DNA from 4 places in the Pseudoalteromonas thalassia genome. Region 4 is predicted to be linked to each of the others. Evidence: predicted binding sites of a transcription regulator. Region 4 holds the regulator's gene; each other region holds the start of a gene.
The links. The regulator sigma-54, encoded in region 4, starts transcription at its own class of promoters, with help from an activator protein. The targets are predictions, from matches to a motif close to GTTGGCACGNNNNTNGNNT.
Positions count from the first base shown of each region.

Region 1 (6,102 bases), on a different contig from region 4:
CAAAGCAGATCCCGCCATTATTTCGGGTTTGCCTGTCAGCACACCTTGAAACTGATTGGTGATTCGTTTGTACTGGCCAAATAAGTAACCAATCTCCCGACCAGCAACTCCGATATCACCGGCTGGAACATCTGTATTTTCGCCAATGTGACGGTAAAGCTCAGTCATAAATGACTGACAAAAGCGCATGATCTCATTGTCGCTTTTACCTTTAGGATCAAAGTCTGAGCCACCCTTCGCTCCACCTAAAGGTAACCCTGTTAGGGCATTTTTAAGAACTTGCTCAAAACCTAAGAACTTAATGACACTCAGATTCACGCTTGGATGAAATCGCAAACCGCCTTTGTAGGGGCCAAGTGATGAACTAAATTCGACTCGATACCCACGGTTTACTCTAAGATTGCCCTTATCATCATGCCAAGGTACTCGAAAAATAATTTGCCTTTCAGGTTCAACTAATCGCTCTAATATTGCCTGTTTTTGAAAATCGGACCCGGTTTGCACAACCTGTTCTAGCGAGTGAAATACCTCTTCAACAGCTTGGAAAAACTCAGGTTCGTTTGCATTTGCTTCCTTTACTTGGTTAAGTACATCTTGTAGATATTGCATATTAACTCCTCAAGCTATTGAAAATATTGTATTCACCTAATTACTATTAAACTTCTAAACAGCCTTAAACGATCACTTAGTTTAACGAATCGCAAACCGTTGAGACTCTTGCGAAGCATCAAAGTGCCAAAAATAGCGCATTGGTTCATGCTGGCCATCGTAAAACCATATCTCAGCCACTAGCTCAACCGCTGAGTTTGCAAGCATAATATCCGAATTCAACTTACTCTCGACAAGTGAAGAGCGTAACAAACATTCGGAGTAATCCGCTTTGTTATCCTCACCTTTAAGGCAGATATTTATATACGCACGTGGATTGCCCATATTTATATCAACATCAACATAAAGTAACACTTTACTAGACAAATCAAACGTTGGAGAAATAGTTAAATCAGTCATTGTATCCGTTTGTACTGTTGTTTCAGTTGCTGTTTCGTTTTCTGTAGTGGCGGTTGTTGCCGATGTTGCCAAAGTATTTGAGTTTTCATTAACAGCATCACCTTCACCGCCACCACCACACGCTGTAAGAATTAAACAAATCATTGTAATTAATAGATGTTTCATGGCTACTGTGCTCCCGAAATCACTTTAGATGTTGTTGCATTGTTAAACCACATTGGACTTTCTCTGCCATCAGATTCAGCAAATGTTTGGAACTCACTATAGGCTTGGGTTATATCAACACTTTCTTTTGGGTGCGCCCATGATGACCCCACTTCAATGGCCCAAGGTAATCCAGATGGCGTTTGGAAGTAATACCCAAACTGAGTATTAGTTGCATCATCACTGCCTACTAAAGAAAACAAGCTTTGATTAAATTTTTCTGTCGGCGGTTGGTTTTTAATATGCACTTCCCATCCGCGAGGATTCAAGCCATCTAAAAAAGTACCGTGATAATGACCTTCTGCCGCAAAAATAAATGGGTCCAGTGTATATTTAGGTGCATCAACACTCGCTATATAAGTATTTAATGACACACTCAAAGTGAAGCTAACTTTATTATTAATGTTACAACCCGCTTCTGTTCTGAAAAAACTACAGCTAGAATCTTTACTTGCATAGGCCCATGTGTCTGGCATCACAATAAAAATTGCGTCTTCTGTTCCTTCTTCAAGGATCGTATGTGTTTGCTGTTCGCCATTAATGATTAAACTGATTGATGCTTGGTCTATTTGACTGCGTAAAATGCGTTTGTTTATACCACTGGCGCTAGATTGATAAAGGCGAACTGCAAACCCGTTATGAAAAGTAGCACCTATTCCTACAAGATCTCCTTCAATTTTATAACCAAGCGCTTGTCCATCTTTATCAATCAACTTTGTACGGTAATTCATAACCAAATCATTAAAGTCATAATCACCAGCGAAGGGCCATTGGTCTTCATAAGCCAGAGTTACCCAGCCATTCTCACTTGGGTAAGCAAGACTACCGTAGGTATTAATGGGATAGTCTTCAACTTCTCCGCCTGTAACCCCACCTGTTGCAGTTATTGGATTTGCTTCGCTACCGTCTGTAACCCGAAAACGTGCCCATGTTGCCCCCATAACAGCATTATTTGGTACATCAACAAGAACACTGTTATCCCCTTGATTAAGGCGATATTTACTCACTGTGATTTCGTCTGCATCAAACTGGTAATTTTGGTCCCAATCAAACCAAGCATATAAATAGCCATTATCATTTGGTGATGTGACAATAATTTGGCTTGTTGAGCCGGCAACAAAATCAGTCACAAACTTGACCCCATCGTCAGAGCTATCTACTGATGACTGGAGAAGATCACTGGCAGTGTTTAGGTTTTCTCCATCAACACTTGCGCCGAGATAAACAAGGTTAGATTGGTCTTCATTAGGATCGAACAAGTGTCTTGCACCGCTATCTTCTAACGTTGTTTGATAAGGTCTAGGCGCATCACCAAAATCAATCGAGTTATCTGTAACTTTTACCTCTGCTATAGCACAACGTGCCCCATCATTTTGGTTAGATGTAGGGCCCAACGTAAACACAGACGCAGTTGGTGTATAACCCGACACAGGGCTGATGTTTAAATTAACCCTATGGACTTTACCGCTTCGATTGTTACTAAAATAAAACTGTCCTTGCAAATCAAAGTAAGCTGCACCATTGGCGCCTGTATCACCTGCAATGTCGAGATTTGTAATAAAAACAGGGCCACCATTTTCAACGTTGATCTCATATAAGTCGCCATTTGATTCAACAGCGTAAAGAAGAGTACTGTGCGGATGAAATGCAAAGTCATAAATAGAGAGATTCCAGTTAGCAGAGCCTGGAATTAATTCAGCTTGGTATTGTTCATTTTGTGCTGTTAAATTAATGGCGTAAAGGCCAAAGCGCGGATGATATAAGTAATACACAGCCTTGTTTTGCTGCTCATCAACTAAAATATCACCCACATAAAAGTTCGTATCTGGTAAGCCGCTTACATTTAAACGCTCTAACATGTATTGGTTATTTATGCGTACCACACTTTTAGGGGCTTGCTTACTAAAACCATACATATATTGGTCTTGGTAATTAAAACCCACCGCATTAACACTGTCGTTATTAGCTTCGCTTGCAAAATCCATTGCTGCTGCAAGCACTGTCGTTTTCGCAGATACTAAATCAACACCATACATCTGTGCGGGCGAACCCTGAATTAAAAATGCTTTACTTGGACACTGCTCAAATGGTGCTGCACTTACCAAGCCGTTAGCAAGTGCCGCTGTTAAGTAAATGAACATGTTAATTTTCATAATTACACTCTCCTTTGGGTGTGTAATTACTTAAAGCAGCAACCATTCCAAAAAATAAATTGCCTTTTAACAATGCGTTATAAAAATCTAGCCAATATTATTCGCAAGTTGCGAGAAGAATAATTGCATAATGCAACTCCTTTTAACTATAAAAGCAAATCATTCCCATTTAAAAGTATGACATGCTAGACTAGTTGGGATTTAAAAAAATAATAAACCCTACTATGAAACTTAAAGCCGCTGTTTTTCTGTATTTTGCCTTATCAATGAACTGTGCTTTTGCATCATCATTGCAAAACCATATTGACGAAGCCAGAGCAATCAGTGATTACCAAAAACGATATGAGTATTTATTAAGTATCGATAAACAACTTGTAGAATCTGCAAGCCTTGCAGAAAGAATTAGTTTTAACGTTAGATTAATTCACGTTCATATACAGCTAGGACAGTTTCAGCAGGCGCAAACTATCATAGATGAGCTTGAAGCAGGCCCAAAATACAAAAACGACTCCCCTATATACAGCGAGTTGTATCTTGCTAAAGCACGACTGGCCTACAGAGAAAGTGACTTAGAAACCGCGATTTCGTTATCTCAACAAAATGTCGCGCTATTTCAGCGTTTGCAACTTAGCGATTATGAAATTGACGCCGTGGCGAGCCTTGTCAGTGCCTATCATAATGCTGGTGAGTATCAAGCCGCCTTGAACTTGCTTGAGGTTTATATTCACGACAACAATCGCGAATTAACCTTAAAGCAAAAAGAAATGCTCTACCATGGTTACTCACGTAATCTTGAGCAGTTAGACCGGTTAACGCTTGCTCTGGAGTATAAACTAAAACGCCGTGAGCTAGTTCAGCAGATGTCACCGTCTATTTCATTACAAGCAGGCATAACCTATTCAATTGCTCAAAGTTATTTAGATTTAGGCCAATACGAAAAAGCAAAGAGCGAATTTATTACAGCCCTCAGTTTTGATAGACAAACGGGGTCACTTTCAGATATCGGACATAGCTTAGTTAAGTTATCACAATGCGAATATGGGCTACACAATTACACTAAAGCACTTGAATACGCACAAGAGGCTCAGCAAGTATTTGCTAGTTATAACAGCACAAGAAATACCGCTTGGGCCAAGCATAATATTGCGATAAATTTGCTTGAAATTGATAAAGCTGATGAAGCATTAGCAATTGAAAAACAAGTAATCACTGAACTGAAAGAAGACGATCACTTATATACTGATGTGTTACTGACATTAGCAAAACTATACATTGGCTCGACTGAGCTTAAACAAGCTAAACATTATGCACAGCAGGCCTTTCAATTAAGTAATCAAAAAAATAGGCTGCAAAAGCAGATCCTTGCCCTTGAACATCTAATTACAGTTGCACAACAGCAAGCTGATTATCAACAAGCATTGTCGTATCAACGCACTATCACGGAGCTTGAAAAAAACTTTGCCCATAACAACTACAATCAACGTTTAGCAGAGTTACAAAACTCAATTGCTATTCGCGACCGAGATTTGGCCATTCAAAATTTAAAACTGCAAGACCATGAAAAAAGCCAAGCCATAGCCTCACAGCGTCAAACAATCTTATACAGCATTTTATTATTTAGCTTGCTTTTAGCTGTAATGGGCATCGCATTATTAAGAGTAAAACAAAGAAAACAACTGATTGAACAACGCCGGAATTATCTAGATAAACAAATCAGCCAACGTAGTAAGTTATTATCACAAGTTGCCCACGAACTAAGTTGTCCATTAACAGGGTTGCGCTTACACCTTGAAACTCTGCAAGCTGGTCTTACTCAATTTAATGAGCTTACCTACGAAAAGCTCAACCAAAAAATCACCGACATGGCGACCTTAGTTGCTGATTTAAATAAAATCTCTCTTTTAGAACAAAGTAGTTTTCAGCTCAAGCTAACAGCAATTAATGCTGCTGAGTATTTCCAAAGTTTACACGCAGATATGGTGATCCAGCTGGATCAATTTGAAGTGGGATTCACACAAAACATAGCCGATGAATTAACATTAGAGTGTGATGCAACAAGGCTTTCACAGTTATTTGCAAACTTAATCAGTAATTCGCTTAAGTACACGCATCAGCCCGGTAAGATTAATTTAACGATTAGCCAAAGCCAAACACAGCTATTGATCGGCTATGAAGATTCAGCCCCTGGCGTGAGCGATGAAAGTTTAACAAAGATTTTTGACCACCTTTATAGAGTGCCTGACTTAAATACAGTTAAGCAATCAGGATCAGGGATTGGGCTTGCGATAGTAAAACAAATTGTCGAAGCCCATAATTGGCGTATAACGGCAGCCCATAGCGAACTAGGTGGTGTCCGCTATGATTTAACGATTGCTATTTAGTTGATTTGTCTGGCCATTCAAATACACCAACATCACCAGGAAATACAACCGGTGATTCAATTCCATCTTTGTTCACAGCAGCGACCCCAAAATAGTAGTTATCGATAACAATATTTTTCAGTGTTGCTTCGGTGACTTTGCCAACATCACGACTAAATTGCCATTGTGGCTCACTGGTATAACGCCAATAGATTTTATAACTAACCACAGTTGGGTCATCACTTTCATGCCACGCCAAGGTTGTACTTGGCTTTACAGCACCTGAAATACTGACCCCCGTTGGTGGTGCAGGCGCCCATGCCATTGATGCCATCGTCACTGCATTTAGTGACGTTAATTTCGCTGCATAGGCAAAA
Region 1 covers NZ_JBMMUE010000011.1:67,768-73,869, reverse strand. The annotation lists gene gdhA (NADP-specific glutamate dehydrogenase) at 1-609, opposite strand, end outside; gene AAEU31_RS13695 (hypothetical protein) at 691-1,173, opposite strand; gene AAEU31_RS13690 (LruC domain-containing protein) at 1,176-3,365, opposite strand; gene AAEU31_RS13685 (ATP-binding protein) at 3,590-5,746, shown strand; gene AAEU31_RS13680 (M28 family metallopeptidase) at 5,739-6,102, opposite strand, start outside.
Region 1: a site for sigma-54 is predicted at 3,399-3,417, ahead of AAEU31_RS13690 (LruC domain-containing protein). Genes of this name have one in related genera too.

Region 2 (6,102 bases), on a different contig from region 4:
CAACTTAGTAGAGCGCATGGTCATTATGTTCCCTGATAAAGTGGTTGATGTGCCAGACCTACCAGCTAAATATCGTTACATTGAGGTCGAAGCCTATGAGCCTGAGTACCCTGAAGAGCTGATGGAACGAGATGCTTTCAACGATATTTTTAGCACAGGCTTTAGTGATTACGAAGACGAAGAGCTTGATACGCCAGCAACAACGGTTGACTCTGGTTTATTACCCGATGAAGGCATTGAGCTGAAAGAGTACCTTGCTGAGCTTGAAATCAGCTTAATTAGCCAAGCATTAGAGCGCTATGATTATGTCGTAGCGCGTGCGGCTGAAATCTTAGGTGTACGCCGTACAACTCTCGTTGAGAAGATGAAAAAGTATAACCTATCGCGAGATTAACTCGCGGTAGGTTTAATGCTCTCTACATAAAGCATGTTTCTGCAGATTTGCGGCTAATATTCACTCACGATTTCGGCTTTTCTAAAACAATCATTACTGTGATCATTCACCATACCGCAGGCCTGCATGTGCGCATACACAGTCGTTGGGCCTAAAAACTTAAAACCACGCTTTTTTAAATCTTTGGCAAATGCTGTGGAGGCTTCAGTAATAGCCGGGTAATCCTCTAGTTTATCTAGGTTGTTTACCAAAGGCTTACCACCTACAAACTGCCATTGGTAGTTTGAGAAACTACCAAACTCTTTTTGAATTTCAATAAAACGCTGCGCGTTATTGATAGTCGCGGCGATCTTGGCTCGATTACGAATAATGCCATCAAACTGCATTAACCGCTCGACGTCGTCCTCAGTCATTTTGGCAACCTCTTCAACAACAAAGTTTTTAAAGGCGCTGCGATAGCCATCACGCTTTTTAAGTATGGTATACCAACTAAGCCCGGCTTGTGCTGACTCTAAGGTTATAAACTCAAACAAACGGTGATCATCATATAATGGCACCCCCCATTCTTGGTCGTGGTAGGCCACATAATCTTCTTTGCTGGTGTCGAGCCACGGGCAGCGACAGTGGTGTTCTTTTTGCATTGTTCCCTCGCAAATGTCATTTTTTTGTCGGTGTTTATTTTGACTTTAATTTATTGAAATAAAACAAAAATAATTATGGTATGAATTGTGCATTTAGCTGTGTAGACACGATTTTTTGAGTATCGATTATGGCCTTGGCACATGTATTAAAACCACAATTTATCACAGCTAATCAATATAACCCATGCTTACAGCAAGAAGAGTATGTTGGCGAGTTGAGTGAGCTTCGCCAGCAAGCTAGTTGGCTAAGTCATTTAGTGCATACTATGCCTGCGGGCGTTGTGGTTTTAGATGGTCGAGGCATGATTGCAAAAGCAAATCAAATTGCTATTGATATGCTGGGTGAACCGCTTGAAGGTGAAAAATGGTTTAGCGTTATTCAGCGCTCATTTCGACCAAAGCAAGATGATGGTCATGAGGTATCACTCAAAGATGGGCGTTTAATAAAGCTTGATATTACTGCGCTTGCACCTGAGCCAGGGCAGTTAATTTTAATGACAGATTTAACGGAAACTAGGCGTTTACAAAAGCGAGTAGCACATATGCAGCGCTTAAGTGCGCTTGGTAAAATGGTTGCTTCGCTTGCTCATCAGGTCAGAACGCCGTTGTCAGCCGCCATGCTTTATGCCGCAAACTTGGGTTCAAAGCGTTTACCAGAAAGCTCGCGTGGTAATTTTCATACTAAATTAATGTCACGTTTAAAAGATTTAGAAACCCAAGTAAATGACATGCTGTTATTTGCAAAAAGTGGCGAACAGCAAGTTGTTGAAAGTGTCTCGATGCAACAGTTACTCAATGAAGTAAAAGCGGGGGCGGATGCAATGGTTGCACAAAACCAAAGTACCTTAGCTGTTAACTTGCCAGAACCAGACATTGAGATTGTGGGTAATAAAACCGCACTTGCCAGTGCGATTCAAAACTTAATTCATAACAGTATTCAAATAATTGGCAAACATGCAGAAGTATCGCTTAGTGCTGAGCGCGACACCGCAAATGATAACAGTGTTCGCATCAGTGTAAGTGACAACGGTCCAGGCGTAGATATGAGTCAGGCCGAGAAATTATTTGAACCTTTCTTTACTACAAAAAGCCAAGGCACAGGCCTTGGACTTGCTGTTGTGAGTTCAGTCGCTAATGCGCACCAAGGACGGGTTGAAGTGACTAATAATGCCCATGGGGGGGCATGTTTTAGCTTGATCCTGCCAATAAGTGCAGAATTTACGTCAGCGGAGGCAAAATGAATACGAACGCAATTTTAGTCGTTGAAGACGACGCAGGCTTACGAGAAGCTTTGATTGATACACTCGAAATGTCAGGAATTGATTGCATCGCAGCAGATAGTGCTGAGCAAGCAATGGTGCTGTTAAAACAAGGCACGTATTCATTAGTGGTCAGCGATGTACAAATGGGCGCGATGAGCGGTCTTGACCTATTACGCAGTATTAAGCTCAACTACCCTGAACTACCTGTACTTATGATGACAGCCTATGCCACTATTGATGATGCTGTAGAGGCAATGCGCTTAGGTGCGATTGATTACATGGCAAAACCATTTGCCCCAGAAGTATTGCTTAATATGGTCAGTCGTTATTTACCCGAAAAGGAAAAAGAAACAGACGGGCCAATTGTTGCTGATCCATCGAGTATTAAGTTACTCGAACTTGCGAGCAAAGTAGCGCGTTCAGATGCCAGTGTTATGGTACTTGGCCCAAGTGGCTCAGGTAAAGAAGTGTTAGCCCGCTATATTCATGATAAATCGAATCGTGCAGATGCTCCCTTTGTTGCCATTAACTGTGCCGCTATTCCTGAAAATATGCTTGAAGCAACCTTATTTGGTTACGAAAAAGGCGCGTTTACCGGTGCCATCCAGGCCTGCCCTGGTAAATTTGAACAAGCACAAGGCGGTACCATCTTACTTGATGAGATCACCGAGATGGATTTAGGTCTGCAAGCAAAATTACTGCGTGTACTACAAGAGCGTGAAGTAGAGCGCTTAGGCGGCCGTAAAACGATTGAGCTTGATGTTCGTGTCTTAGCTACGAGTAACCGTGATTTAAAAGAAGCGGTTAGTGAAAATCTATTTAGAGAAGATTTATATTATCGCTTAAATGTGTTCCCGCTGATGTGGAAACCATTAGCAGAACGCCCGGGCGACATTGTTGTATTGGCAGAGCATTTAATTGAGCGCCATTGTCTGAAAAGTAAAGAACCCATTGCTATGTTGACCGAGTCAGCTAAGCAAAAGCTGCTAACACATGCTTGGCCGGGTAATGTGCGAGAGCTTGATAATGTTATTCAACGTGCGCTGATATTATGTGATGGTAACAGCATTCATGAAGATGATGTCTTCATTGAAGAGTTACTAACGGTAGAGATAAAGTCAGTTGCTACGCCACCGCACAATGCACCAGTGTATCAAGAGCAACCCGTTGAAGTTAATTTAGATACAGTGCCACAGGTGAGTGAGCAAGGTAATTACAAAGACGAGCTTAAAGACAAAGAGCATCGTATTATTTTAGAAACCCTCGCACGCTGTAATGGTAAGCGAAAAGAGGTGGCTGAGACCTTAGGTATTAGCCCCCGCACCTTGCGATATAAGCTAGCGCAGATGCGCGATCTTGGGATTGCACTGCCAGCCTAATCCCCCTTCCAAAACAGTGTCAAACAAGCTCACAGCATGTGGGCTTGTTTGCTGTCAAAACTCTGACAAGCAAAATAAACGGTGTAAGCCATTGAAAATGTTGGTTTTATTTTGTGGCACGGTTTGTGCTTTATCAGTTTATAAGTAAACTGTATTGTCAGAGAGTATTATGAAAGTTCAAAACAGCGCATTATTTCAAGAAATGCAATCTATGGCCCTTGAAGCTAGCCGTAGTAACTCAATTACAAATTTACCAACTCAGACACAGCCTACATCAACGGCACAATTTGGTGATCTACTTACCAATGCATTAGATACAGTGAATGGCTTGCAACAAGAAGCCAAGCAAAAAGTGACGGCTCTTGAAATGGGTGATCGCAGTGTATCGCTTGCAGATGTGATGATTGCTTCACAAAAATCATCAGTTGCATTCGAAGCAACGGTACAGGTTCGTAATAAACTTGTTGAAGCATATAAAGAAATCATGAACATGCCTGTGTAACTAGGTAGTGGAGAATTATCGTGGCGCAATCTAATCAATCAACTGATCTAGCCCTAGCAGGCGGCGGTATCGATTCTACCGATACTGATGATCAACAAGAGCAAAAGTCAGGCTACTTAAGTGCCTTAAACGGTGTAGATGTTTTACGCCAGGTTACTTTAGTGATTGCTTTGGCAATTTGTTTGGCTATCGCAATTTTTATTATCATTTGGGCACGTCAGCCAGATATGCGTCCGCTTGGTAAAATGCCAACGGAAGAGCTTATTCAAACGCTAGACTTTTTAGACGCGCAAAAGATTGATTACGAACTCGATGGTAATGTCATCTCTGTTGAAGAAGGTGAATACCAAAACATTAAGCTATTGATGGCTCGTGAAGGCCTTGAGCAAGCGCCAAGCTCAGGCACTGACATCATCATGCAAGATATGGGCTTTGGTGTAAGCCAACGCCTAGAACGTGAACGTTTAAAACATGGTCGTGAGCAACAACTTGCTCGCACTATCGAAGAGCTAAAAAATGTTACTCGCGCCAAAGTACTTTTAGCTATTCCAAAAGAAAACGTATTTGCTCGTCGCGAAAAACAACCTTCAGCTACAGTGGTTTTAACACTTAAACGCGGCCGTACGCTTGATGGTGAAGAAGTTGACTCAGTGGTTGATATTGTTGCCTCAGCGGTACAAGGTTTATCGCCAGAGCGTGTTACTGTTACCGATCAAAATGGTCGCTTACTAAACTCAGGCTCACAAAACTCACTCGCTGCACGTTCTCGTAAAGAGTATGAAATAGAGCGCAAGCGTGAAGAAGAGTACTTAAATAAAATCGACAGCATTCTCATTCCAGTGGTTGGTTTAGGTAACTACACTGCGCAAGTTGATTTAAATATGGACTTTAGTGCAGTAGAAGAAACTCAAAAACGCTATAACCCTGATTTACCAGCAGTGCGAAGCGAAACGACTTTCGAAGAAAATAACATCGGCGGTCTTGCTGTAGGTATTCCTGGTGCGCTTACAAATCAGCCACCTGCAAACTCGAATATTCCTGAAATTGCAGGTCAAGGCAGTGCAGGCTCAGCGACTAACCCTAGCCGTTCTCACAAAGAAGCAACACGCAACTACGAGTTAGATACCACGATTTCTCATAAGCGTCAGCAAACAGGTGTTATTCGTCGTATTAGCGTATCAGTCGCTGTTGATTACGTACCAGAAGTTGGTGAAAACGGTGAAACGACTATGGTGCCTCGTTCTGTCGAAGCATTGTCAAATATTCGTCGTTTACTACAAGGTGGTGTAGGCTTTGATATGCAACGTGGTGATGCACTTGAAGTAGTCACAGTTCCGTTTGTTCGTGAAAACACAGAAATGGCGATTGAAGTGCCGCTGTGGGAACAAGACTGGTTCATGAAAATGCTTCGCTTAGCGTTAGGTGCCTTGGTTATTATCGTACTTATCTTGGCTGTTGTTAAACCAATGCTGAAACGCTTAATCTACCCAGACGATACACTTGAAGAGTATGATGAAGATGCGTTAAGTGCGGGTGTAGATATTGGTGATAGCACGCTAGATATGCTAAATAAAGACTTTGACTCTGCTGCTGTAGGATTCTCAAGTGATGGTACACTACAGCTGCCAGATTTACATGGCGATGAAGATTTACTCAAAGCAGTTCGTGCATTGGTTGCTAATGAACCAGAACTGTCTTCTCAAGTGGTGAAAGCGTGGTTAACTGAAGATGACTGATCAAGAACAAAAACAACTACCACCGGCGTTTGATGTTGATAAATTAGACGGTGTCGATAAAGCAGCTATTTTATTGCTGAGTTTATCGGAAGAAGATGCTGCGCAAATTCTAAAACATTTAGAGCCTAAGCAAGTACAGAAAGTAGGTATGGCGATGGCGGCGCTGGATGATTTATCACAAGCGAAAA
Region 2 covers NZ_JBMMUE010000001.1:185,683-191,784, forward strand. The annotation lists gene AAEU31_RS00905 (sigma-54 dependent transcriptional regulator) at 1-394, shown strand, start outside; gene AAEU31_RS00910 (DNA-3-methyladenine glycosylase I) at 448-1,035, opposite strand; gene AAEU31_RS00915 (sensor histidine kinase) at 1,164-2,276, shown strand; gene AAEU31_RS00920 (sigma-54-dependent transcriptional regulator) at 2,273-3,676, shown strand; gene fliE (flagellar hook-basal body complex protein FliE) at 3,846-4,178, shown strand; gene fliF (flagellar basal-body MS-ring/collar protein FliF) at 4,199-5,914, shown strand; gene fliG (flagellar motor switch protein FliG) at 5,907-6,102, shown strand, end outside.
Region 2: a site for sigma-54 is predicted at 3,789-3,807, ahead of fliE (flagellar hook-basal body complex protein FliE). Genes of this name have one in related genera too.

Region 3 (6,102 bases), on a different contig from region 4:
CCACTGGACCGTGGGTGCCTTCTTAGCGAGTTGGGTTATTGGCTATGGGGCTGTGCAATCTTTTGCACCTAAAATTATTAAGCTTAATAAGCAAACATCACCAAGTGCAGAAACAGTTAAGTGGGCATCATTGCTTGCTTTAGTCACCTTAGTCATTGCCCTTGCTAATGGCTTTGACTGGGCTGTAAAACCAATGCTGATAGGCGGGTTGATGTTATTTGGTGTGCTATTCGCAATTAACTCATCTTTGCACAGCTACTTAATTGTTAGTATGGCTGATGCCGATGGCGTGTCACTCGATGTCGGGTTTTACTATATGGCCAATGCCATGGGTCGCTTAATTGGTACTGTGTTGTCGGGCTTAGTGTTTCAGCTTTATGGCTTAGCAGCGTGTTTGGCTATATCGCTGTTATTTATTGTTGTTACCGCCGTTATTTCGACTAAATTACCAAAACAAATTTAGTTAAATCTAAACACGCCCTATAAAGGTAAGCATGCTTTATTGCTTACCTTTATTCATGCATAGCATCAGAAATAACAAAATCAGTCACCTTCAGGCTTGAAAAGCTCTTCGAGCATTGGCTGTGGGTTGTTTAAAAACGACGTAAAACAGTATAAAAAAGCGGTGTTTGATGCTTATTGCGAGACGCTACACCACGATCTAACTATCAGTATCGACGATAATATTCTTTGGTTTTTAAGACCGATTTCTAAACAAGCTAAAGAGATTACCCCCAGTACGTTTGCTGGCGAAGTTTGTCCACTTTGCAAAGGAAATCTTAGCGTAACCACATGGGCTGCTGGCTGGCAGTTAAGCTGCGAGCATTGTGAAGTAACGGGGATTGTTGTTGAAAAGTTTGGCTATTAAAAAAGTTAGCTTATTGAAATTGCTGTGTAATTATTCACAGCAATAACAATTTTGATAATGCTATCAGGCTTTTTTAACAAACTTAGCAGTTACCATCATTTCACCGACGCCATCAACTTTACAGTCTAGTTCGTGGTCTTTTTTATCTAACACGCGGCGGATCACGGCTTTGGTACCAATTTTAATTACTTGTGAGCTGCCTTTAATTTTTAAATCTTTCGCAACAGTCACTTTGTCGCCATCGACCAATAAGGTGCCGTTAGCATCTCTTACATCGATCACATCATCGGTATCAACCGCATTAGGATCCCACTCATGAGCGCACTCTGGGCATACTAAGTTGTTTTGATCTTCATACACGTATTCAGAATTACATTTTGGACAAGGAGGAAAAGACATAAAAACACCTTGGTTAATTTTAAAAGCGTATTTTAATGGCTAAGAGCAAACTAAGCGAGCATAAGGCTTATATTTTATGGCTCAGACGTTTCAAGTGTTTTGGTAATAGAGAATATTCCTCTTAAATCACCAAGCCGATAGCCTGTGGCTAAATCATGGGGGTAATGCTCACTAAGCACTTGCTTTACTTCTGGAGCAATCGTTTGACCATGACAATTGAGGCAAACTGGCGCGACTTTTATCGCTTTAGCAAAGCGGAATTGGCCATCTTTATTGGTCGAGAAAGTCACATTATCAATGCTTTCTGAGTTTCTGATCATATCAACTAGCTGGGCGATTTTCTCAGCTTCCCAGTCATCTGGTTTATTGTTCGGATTTCGGTTTTTAGTGCTTTTACGTGCCACAGTCCAACCATCGGTTGATAAGCTTTCGGCAATAGCAGGGGCTTGCATTTTGCACACGTTAATACCTTCAACTAAAACGCCTTGTTTTATAGCGGCTCCTAGTACTGATTTGAGCGTAGTGGCAAATTCAGTTGCTCGCTCAGCTGCTTGGGTTTCTAGGGTAGCAGAATTCGTTTCAGCATAAAGGCTAGGTGAAAGCAATAGGGTGCAAAGCGCTATCGTTCTTAAAGTGTGCATTGTAAGGCCTTATATTAGATATATCTAATATAGTAGTTCGCATTTACTCTACATGCCAATCTAAGCTGCAAAAAACAGGATTCACGCTAATAGCATGCTGGAGTGTTGCTGTTAAATTGGTTATGGTGAGAAAAATATTCAGAGAACAAAATATGAAAAAATTAGTTTATATCGCTTTATTGTTATTTTCTGCTTTTACATTTGCAAGCTCAGGTCCTTATAGTGGAGATATCAGCGTTGCCGACTTACTTAAAGACTATCCTGCTTTTAGTGAAGAATATAATGATTACTCACCCAGTGAAGAAGAGCTAAGTACTATAAGAGCACTGCAAGGTAAGCAAGTGTTAGTGTTTTTAGGCACTTGGTGCCATGACTCTAAACGTGAAGTCCCTCGGTTTTTAAAACTTATTGATACAGCGAATGTGCAATTAGGATCCCTTAAATTAGTGGCTGTAGGCTACGATAAGCTTGATCCTGCCGGTTTAGCAAAGCAGCACGATTTACTGTATACGCCAACCATTATCGTTAGCGATGGCGAAAAAGAGCTCGCGCGCATGATAGAAAAACCAAAGCAAAGTATTGCTGCTGATTTAACTTTGCAAAACTAGATCTCAAGCTAGCAGTACCAGATCGCCTGATGCAATATAGCCAAAGTGATTGTTGCCATTTACAATCACTTTGAAGCAATAACAATGAGAACCCATGATGTATACCGCCGTTATTAAAGCCATTGATACAGCCAATGCAGTAGACCCAAACCGAGTTCTAGTCGATGAACAAGAATTTGCAAAAGAAGGTTTATATGCCATGCGTATGACCGATATGCTCAATCGTTTTAAGCCTCAAGCCGATGAGCTAATGCATATTGCTGCCCGAGGGCAACATATTGAGCGATGGCGCTCTCCGCGCAGTGATTTTCCTATGGGTAAGCAAGGTTATTATCAATGGCGCACTGCTTTATATGATTTTCATGCTGAGCGTGTAACAGCCCTCATGAAAGCGGCTGGTTATTCAACGGCTGATTGTGAGCGTGTATACGCAGCGGTAGCGAAAAAGAATATAAAGCGAAACCCAGATAGCCAATTGATTGAAGATATCGCCAGCCTCGTGTTTATTGAGCATTACATGCTTGACTTTGCAAGTAGCAAGCCTGATTACGATGAGCAAAAATGGCTGGGTATTATTCGTAAAACATGGCAAAAAATGTCAGATGAAGCACATGAATTTGTATTAGCTGGACACATCAGCTTACCTGAGCCACTTAAGCCGTTAATAACAAAAGCGCTAAATTAATTATAAAAACAAGGATGTAATATGTTTTGCCCACGTACTAAAACAGCCCTTGAAGCAGTGAGTATTGGCGATGTTAAAGTATATTTATCAAAATCTGGTGGCGTATTTTTTGATAACCGACAAATATTTCACTTTAGCGATCCAAGTTTAAAACCCGCGCAAGTGCTGGTGGCTCATTTACAAACCTTGCCAACAGAATGTGTTGATATAGCAACGCGAATTAATTGCCCGAAGTGCCCTGACGTGGTGATGATGCGGCGTTTTTTTAGTCCACTTAAAGTGGTTGAAATAGACGAGTGCCCAAACTGTGCAGCTATTTGGCTCGATCATGGTGAGCTTGAAAAGATCCATGAAAATCATTTAACGCCAAAAGAGCGTGAAATGCTGCGTATTGATATGGCCAACAATCATGGTTTTATTCAAGTTAAAATCCCGAAAAGACGTCACTCTGTTCATGCTAAAAAGCCAGATTCTAAAGCAACGTCATCATTAGAAAAACTAGCAGAACTTGCCTATTTATCGATTTTGAATGACTGATAATTTATATAAAACACCAGACGCTGAACTTACTCACGAATCTGTCTATCTTTCGAAACCTCGAGATTTAGAGCTTTTTGATGTGTTGTTTTCTTTTCATGGGCGTTTGAATAGAAAACAGTTTTGGTTTGTGCATGGGTTTTATTTTGTGATTCAAACTATTGCTGTAGTTGATATGTTTCTTTTTATTAGCATATTTATTTTATTTCAATGGCCACTAATGGCTTCTCAAGTCAAACGCTGGCACGATATTGGAAAGTCGGGCTGGAATTGCCTAATTTGGTTTGTACCTTTTGTTGGTTTAATTATGACATTATTTGAAGCAGGGTTAAGCAAAGGACATTTGCTCAGGAATCAATATGGTAGTTCGCTTTACAGGGCAAAGTAAGCAATTTGGCGGGTTGTGCATTTTGTTTGATGGCATACACTTTAAACCTAACTAATTAAATTGATTAGGTAATCTATGCTAATAACAATAATATTGGTTTTAGTGTGGGCGCTGTTAATGCTTTATGCTGCGAGCGCTGAATATAAATACTATCAATCGGTTAAAACTTTAGAGCCGGAACTGTGGCAACAATTGGGTGCACCGCGATTTTTAAAAGTACCTATGGTGTTTGTGTCTAAAAAGAGCTTAACACTTTTAAATTCCACAGAGAACGAAACTGTGCGAGCGAATGCAAAAAAACATCGCCAAGCTGGGATTTTGTTTCTTTCCTATGTGGGGTTGGTGCTTGTTTCGGCAATCGTATTTTTTAAACTTGCCTAAATAGAGCCTGTACCAATTAAGATACAGGCTTTATTAGCTATTAAGTGTTAAAGCTTAACTAGCATTTTTCCTTTATTTTTACCTTCGAACAGGCCAAGAAATGCATCAACGGCATTTTCGATGCCATGGTATACCGTTTCTTCAGATTTAATTTTACCTTCGCTGATCCACGCACCCATTTGCTCAATAAACTCAGGGAACTGATCAAAATAATCAATCACGATAAAGCCTTGCATGGTGAGCTTTTTCGAGTTGATATAAAACAGGTTGCTTGGCCCTGGCTGTGCTGTGTCGTTATTGTAACCTGAGATCATGCCACAAACAGGAATACGGCCGTAATCGTTCATTACATTAAGTGCGGCTTCTAGATGATCGCCACCTACGTTTTCAAAGTACACATCAATACCTTGTGGTGCCGCTTGTTCAAGGGCTTCTGTTAGGTTTGCTACCGTTTTATAGTTAATTACCTCATCAACGCCTAACGCTTTTACCATCTGCGCTTTTTCGTCAGAGCCAACCGATGCAATTACCTTACAGCCTTTTAGCTTGGCAATTTGGAACACTACACTACCTACAGCCCCTGATGCCGCTGAAACAAACACAGTGTCGGTTTCTTTTAGGCTAATTACCTTTGTTAAACCTGCCCATGCGGTTAACCCTGTCATGCCCATAGTACTTAAAAATAGTTGGTCAGGCAGTGGTACACTAGGTAGTAGGGTTAAATCGCTGCCATCGCTAATGTGCATGGTACGCCAGCCACTAATGTGACTTACTTTGCTTCCTACCGGAAAGTCGTTATTGCGTGATTCAACTACTTCGCCGATAGCACCGGCTTCCATCACTTCGTTTAAGTTAAATGGCGCAATATATGATTTACGATCAATCATGCGTGGGCGCATGTAAGGGTCGACAGACATCCAAGTATTTTTAATTAACACTTCGCCGTCGTTCAAATCTGGAAGTGATACGTCTACCTGTGCAAAATTAGCCTGTGTAGGCATGCCCGTTGGGCGTGAAACTAAGTGAATTTGTTGACTTGTAACCATATAAACCTCGAATACTTGAGCTAGCTAGGCTAGTGAGCGAATAATTATAGCTTGCACTAATTATTTGCGCGCAAACTATTTGTGGCCAATTTAATGAAGTTTACGGTAAAAGGCAATAGATCGTCAGAAAATAATTTGCGCGCAAACTAAATTAAGGCAATAATACGGCTGTATTTCAGTTTAGGGTAATAGCATGAGCAACAACTTATCAGACAATGTGTGTTTCACTTTATACAGTGCAACAAATGCGTTGATCAGAGCGTTTCGACCAATCCTTGAAGCTTATGACTTGACCTATCCGCAATATATTGTGATGCACTCACTTTGGTATAAAAATCAGGTGAGTTTAAAAGCGCTTTCTCATGATACGCACTTAGACTCAGGCACCTTAACACCGATAGTTAAACGCTTAGAAACGAAAGGTTTATTGACGCGTCAGGTATCGAATGAAGATGAGCGCAAAAAAGTAATCTCATTAACAGAGCAGGGCATGCAGCTTAAAACTGATGCCGAAGCATTAACGGCTAAGTTAATGGCGCGCTCAAACAT
Region 3 covers NZ_JBMMUE010000002.1:642-6,743, reverse strand. The annotation lists gene arsJ (organoarsenical effux MFS transporter ArsJ) at 1-463, shown strand, start outside; gene AAEU31_RS02490 (hypothetical protein) at 590-868, shown strand; gene AAEU31_RS02485 (zinc ribbon domain-containing protein YjdM) at 932-1,267, opposite strand; gene AAEU31_RS02480 (Tll0287-like domain-containing protein) at 1,342-1,908, opposite strand; gene AAEU31_RS02475 (thioredoxin domain-containing protein) at 2,061-2,516, shown strand; gene AAEU31_RS02470 (DUF4202 domain-containing protein) at 2,614-3,201, shown strand; gene AAEU31_RS02465 (TFIIB-type zinc ribbon-containing protein) at 3,223-3,738, shown strand; gene AAEU31_RS02460 (DUF805 domain-containing protein) at 3,731-4,126, shown strand; gene AAEU31_RS02455 (hypothetical protein) at 4,244-4,507, shown strand; gene AAEU31_RS02450 (NADP-dependent oxidoreductase) at 4,555-5,553, opposite strand; gene AAEU31_RS02445 (MarR family winged helix-turn-helix transcriptional regulator) at 5,747-6,102, shown strand, end outside.
Region 3: a site for sigma-54 is predicted at 1,950-1,968, ahead of AAEU31_RS02480 (Tll0287-like domain-containing protein). Genes of this name have one in related genera too.

Region 4 (6,102 bases):
CGACATAAAGGTGATAATCAGCTTTTTATCTTTTTTACCTAAGATCTTTTCACGAATTGATTCAGCTAACTGATGAACACTCAGGTCGGTGGTATCAATCATAAAATCAGCGCGCGTGATCAGTACATCCAGTAATACTCTTTCTTGCTTAATTGCTAAATCGAGTGGCAGCGAGTCAATCGATAGAGGATGTAAGCGTCGCGTTTCAGAAAAGCGTTTGATCAGAGTTTGGTCATCACTGTCTAAATAGAACAGTGTTGGGTTTGCAAAACCTGGCAGGTATTCAAGAATATCATTAAACTCTTGCTGCTCTTTCGGTAAGTTACGCACATCTATGCTGACTGCTATTTTGTCATAGTTGTCTGAAACGCTACGAACAAGCGAAGGTAATAAGTTGACTGGGATATTATCAACACAGTAGTAACCCAAGTCTTCAAGTACACGTAAAGCGACCGATTTACCTGAGCCTGAGCGACCGCTGATGATAATTAATTCCATTTATGCCTCTGCTGATATGACCTGAAACAGTTCGTGGTCTGTTTTGGCGCTACGTAACTGTTTACAAAACTCTTTATCTTTTAGTCTATCAGCAATTGTCGATAAGGTCTTTAGGTGAAGTTGGCTGTCTCCATCTGGTACGATGAGTGCAACGAAAATATCCACAGGTCGGTTATCAATTGCGTCAAAATTGATTGGGGATTCACTCACTATGACAAATGCCTTTGGTTGCTCTGCACCACTCATGCGGCCATGTGGAATAGCAATGCCACGACCAATACCTGTACTGCCTAATTTTTCTCTATTGAGTAAGGCATCAAGGACGTCTTGTTGAGATAAATGAGGAAGCTGCTGGTGAGCCAGCTCGCTGATATATTCAAGGATTCTTTTTTTGCTATTAAAAAGGACCGCAGCTTTGCTGCAGTCCTGGTTAGTAAGTGAACTAAGTTTCATAATTTAGTGTCGAGCTAATTTCTCTTTGTGTTTAATGACTTGACGATCTAGTTTATCGATTAGCGAGTCAATGGCTGCATACATATCTTGGTGTGCAGTTGAGGCAAAGAGCTCGCCTCCATTTACATGTAAAGTTGCTTCTGCTTTTTGGCTTAATTTTTCTACATCTAGAATGACATGTACATTATTAATGTGGTCAAAATGCCTTTCTAGTTTTGCAAACTTGCTGTTTACATAGTCTCTTAATGAATCAGTGATTTCTACATGACGACCAGTTAAATTTAGTTGCATAAGCATTTTCCTTCTATGTAAAACGTCTAAATCAAACTCTTACGCTGATTAGACGGAGGTATCGCTAGAGACTCTCGATATTTTGCAATTGTGCGTCTAGCTACTTTAATTCCTTGCTCAGCCAATATATCTGCAATTTTACTATCACTCAATGGTTTAGCTGAGTTTTCTGCAGCGATAAGCTTTTTGATCAAAGCGCGAATTGCTGTTGATGAACACTCACCACCGTTTTCTGTGCTGACATGGCTTGAGAAGAAATATTTCAACTCAAAAATCCCGCGAGGGGTGTGCATGTATTTTTGTGTTGTAACACGTGAAATTGTCGATTCATGCATTTCGACCATTTCTGCGACATCGTTCAGCACCATTGGTTTCATGGCTTCTGGGCCATGTTCAAAAAATGCTTGTTGTTGCTGTACGATACAATTGGTCACTTTTAAAAGTGTATCGTTACGGCTCTCTAAGCTTTTAATAAACCATTTAGCTTCTTGTAAATGAGAGCGAATAAACTGGCTATCGCTGCTCGATTTTACTGAGCGTGACATAGCTGCATATTGGCTATTCACTCTAATTTTTGGCATACAATCTGGGTTTAGTTCAACGACCCAACGACCTTTAACTTTTTTAACCGATACATCGGGTATAACGTACTCAGACTCTTCGCGAACTATGCTGTCTGCTGGCTTAGGGTTTAAGCTGTGGATCAGCGTCATTACTTCTTTTAGTTCGCTTTCTTTAAGCTTAGTCTTTTTCATCAAAGTGCGATAGTCGCGACTTGCTAATAATTCAATATGCTCAGATAAAACCATTTTAGTTTCAGCTAAATACGGCGTACTCGCATCGAATTGGCGAAGCTGGATACATAAGCACTCTTGTAAGCTACGGGCACCAATCCCTACTGGATCAAACAACTGTATTCTCTTTAAGACCGCTTCGACTTCATCTAGTTCGATTTCTTCTTCATCATTATTTTGATTAAAACTTTCGACTATGTCTTCGCAGCTAACAGTTAAAATACCTGAGTCATCAATTGCCTCTACGATGGCGACAGCGATCGCTTCATCGGTTGGGCTAAATGGTGTGAGTTGTAATTGCCACATAAGGTATTCATGGAGGGTTTCAGTCGATGCACCTTGATAAATTGACTCATCTTCTGGCATTGGACCTGATGATGTTGATGGGGCTGCACTCATGTACTCATCCCATGTCACATCCATAGCTAAATCGTCACTAACGGTGTCTTTGTTAAGGGCATCGCTGCTTTCTTGTTCGTACTCACTCGGCGCTTCTTCGGCCGATGCACTTAGCTGAGTATCATCAGATTCAGCTTTTTGCTCGTTCTTACCAATGTTTTCATCGTTGTAATCTGCTTCTTCCACTTCAAGCAGAGGGTTACTATCAAGTGCTTCTTGAATTTCTTGCTGGAGATCCAATGTACTAAGCTGCAGCAAGCGAATTGCTTGTTGCAGTTGTGGAGTCATTGTAAGTTGCTGGCCCATGCGCAGCTGTAATGATTGCCTCATGTATCCCTAACAATCCTTTTATGTGTTATCGACACCTGTGCAGTCACAGGTAAATTTATATCGATTTATTGTCATTGTTATTTAGTTTAGCAGATGCGCTAGATGGTGGCTTATTGGTTATAGCCTGAATTGCTCACCTAGATACACATCGCGTACGGTTTGGTCAGCTAAAACATGCTCAGGTGTTCCTGATGCAATTAGCTCCCCATGAGAAACAATGTAGGCTTTTTCACAAACATCAAGGGTTTCTCTAACATTATGGTCAGTGATTAATACACCAATACCACGATTTTTTAAGTGTTCAATAATTTTCTTTATATCTAACACTGAAATAGGATCAACACCAGCAAAAGGCTCATCTAACAAGATAAATTTAGGGTTTGCGGCTAATGCCCGAGCAATTTCTACGCGACGACGCTCGCCCCCAGATAAGGCCATACCTTGACTATCACGAATATGCTGAATACTAAATTCATCAAGTAAGTTGTTGAGTGTTTCTTCTCGGCCTTGTTTATTTAAATCTTTACGCGTTTCTAAAATAGCCATTAGGTTTTGATAAACCGTTAACTTTCTAAAAATAGATGACTCTTGTGGTAGGTAACCAATCCCTAAACGTGCTCGGCTATGCATTGGCAAAAGTGTAATATCATTATCATCAATGCTGATCTTGCCTTTATCGCTAGGTACTAAGCCAACAATCATATAGAAAGTGGTGGTTTTGCCTGCGCCATTTGGGCCAAGCAAACCAACGATACTGCCCGCTTCAACCTCAAGACCCACATTTTTGACAACTTGGCGGCCTTTATAACTTTTTGCTAAAAGCTCTGCTTTTAATGTGCTCATGGTTGGCCTTTATCGTCTTGTTTGTTGTCAACAGGCACTAAGATTGTGTGTACACGGTCTGTTGAGTTTTCGTCTTTTTCTGCGCTAATTAGTTGTTGTGCCATATCATAAGTAATGCTTTTCGCTGTTACTTTTTGGCCTGCTTGAGTCACTTCGGCTTCGCCATTTAAAGTTAAGAAGCGCTTGGCTACGTCGTAGCGAACTTCTTCTGCACTGGCGCTCATTACCGTGCCATCTGCTTGCTTTTCTTCAAAATAAGCAGGCTTACCTGTGGCGATAATTAACTCAACAGTACCTTCTGTATCACCACCATGGGCTTCAAGGCGTTCGGCTGTGATCCGGCGGTTACCATGTATAATTTCGACATTGCCTTCAAATATACCAACGCCATCTTTTAGCTTACCAGTTTGACGATCTGAGCTTATGCTAATTTGTGCGCCTGTCTGCTCGGCAGCTACGCCTGAAAAGGCAATCAATAAGCTTGGGATCAGGAGTAATTTCTTCAGTTTATTGGTCATAGTATATGGTTCGTGTATGGTTAGTTAACTCTACAATCTCGGTTTTTAAATTAGCTTTTAGGCCTTTACCGGTAATTTTTAAATTTGGTCCTGTTAGCGTCACAGGTTGCTTCGAAAACATGGTCATTTGTTCTATATCAACGTTAATGTTTTCAGCTTTAATATCTTCGATCATGCCATTATGGGTTAAGTTTTTAGCAACAACATCGCCTTCAAAAATAAGCTGATCGTTTTCATATAAGGTGGCTTCTTTAGCTTTTACTTGCCAAATTTGCTGGTCGCCATAAAGTGTAAAAATAGGTTGCTCAAAAAAGGTAAACCCAAGCTGCTGATAAAGCTCCATTTTCGCAGCGGCCACTTTATGGCTAATCTTGCCTTGCTCATCATAAGCGGTTTGCTTTAGTGCAACGGCCGTATAATCGGGAGTTGCAATAATCTCGTCTTCACTATTTATTGTGTTTGTTGTTTGGTTAAAGTACGGATACCACAACCACACCATGCAACAAACAAAAACAATACTCAGTAAAATACGGGCTATATTCATGCGCTGGTTCCATCGCTAGTTAACGGCTTACCGTTTTCTAACATCAGTAAATCTGTTAATTCACGTACAGCGCCAAAGCCACCCGGTAGCATGGTCGTATAGTGAGCCAGTTTTTTTATCAGTGGGTGCGCATCATTGACTGCTACCGCAAAGCCTACTTTTTCCATTACAGGCAAATCAGGGCCATCGTCACCAATGTACGCTATTTGCTCATCTTCTAGGCCAAGTTTATCTTTTAACTCTTGGTATGCAATCAGCTTTGTTTCTTGGCCTTGATAAATATGCTGCACGGTTAGGCTAGTCATTCGCTGCTGAACTATTTGTGAATGGCGCCCAGTAATAACGGCAACTTCAAAGCCACTATTAATGAGTGCTTTTATGCCAAAGCCATCTTTGGTATTAAATGCTTTAAGCTCTTCGCCCTGATTTCCAAGATAAATTCGGCCATCAGAAAAAACGCCATCAATATCACATATTAGTAACTTAACTTTTTGAGCACGCTGACTTACATCAGGACTAAGGGGCTGGTATAGCTCGGCGAATGTCATTACTTACAGAACTCCTGCTTTTAATAGGTCTTGCATATTAAGCGCGCCAATCGGTGTGTTATTTTTATCGATTACAATCAAGCCGTTGATACGTTTGCGTTCCATAATATTTAACGCCTCAGCAGCCAGCATCTCTGCACTGGCTGTAGTACATGAGCGCGTCATGACCTGGCTAATGGCGGTACTATGAATATCAATACGTTGCTCTAAAATACGACGTAAATCACCATCCGTAAATAAGCCGCAGAGTTTTTGGTCTTCCGCGACCACGGCTGTCATACCTAACCCTTTAGCAGACATTTCAATAAGCGCATCTTTAATGCTTTGCGACTCGTGCACTATTGGTGTTGCATCACCACTGTGCATTACATCGTTTAATGTAAGCAACAAGCGCTTACCTAGGCTGCCTCCGGGATGAGATAATGCAAAGTCATCGGCTGTAAAGCCACGTGTTTCGAGTAAAGCAACAGCCATTGCATCACCCATAACCAAAGTTGCTGTAGTGCTTGCCGTTGGCGCAAGACCCAGTGGGCATGCCTCTTGGCTAACTTTAATGCAAACATGCACATTAGAGAGCTTTGCCATTGTTGAGTCAGGGTTACCTGTTAGCGAAATCATTTTTGCGCCAATTCGTTTAATAACAGGAATAATGCTTAACACTTCACTGGTTTCACCCGAATTCGAAATGCACATTACTACATCATCTCGAGTGATCATCCCTAGGTCGCCATGGCTTGCTTCGCCAGGATGAACGAAAAATGCCGGTGTACCAGTGCTTGCTAATGTGGCAGCTATTTTATTGCCAATGTGGCCAGACTTACCCATGCCTATAACGATGATACGGCCTGTGCATTGGTACATTAGCTGACAAGCTTGCTCGAAAT
Region 4 covers NZ_JBMMUE010000012.1:41,617-47,718, forward strand. The annotation lists gene rapZ (RNase adapter RapZ) at 1-498, opposite strand, end outside; gene ptsN (PTS IIA-like nitrogen regulatory protein PtsN) at 499-951, opposite strand; gene hpf (ribosome hibernation promoting factor) at 955-1,242, opposite strand; gene AAEU31_RS14400 (RNA polymerase factor sigma-54) at 1,269-2,765, opposite strand; gene lptB (LPS export ABC transporter ATP-binding protein) at 2,883-3,608, opposite strand; gene lptA (lipopolysaccharide transport periplasmic protein LptA) at 3,605-4,126, opposite strand; gene lptC (LPS export ABC transporter periplasmic protein LptC) at 4,116-4,670, opposite strand; gene kdsC (3-deoxy-manno-octulosonate-8-phosphatase KdsC) at 4,667-5,218, opposite strand; gene AAEU31_RS14425 (KpsF/GutQ family sugar-phosphate isomerase) at 5,222-6,102, opposite strand, start outside.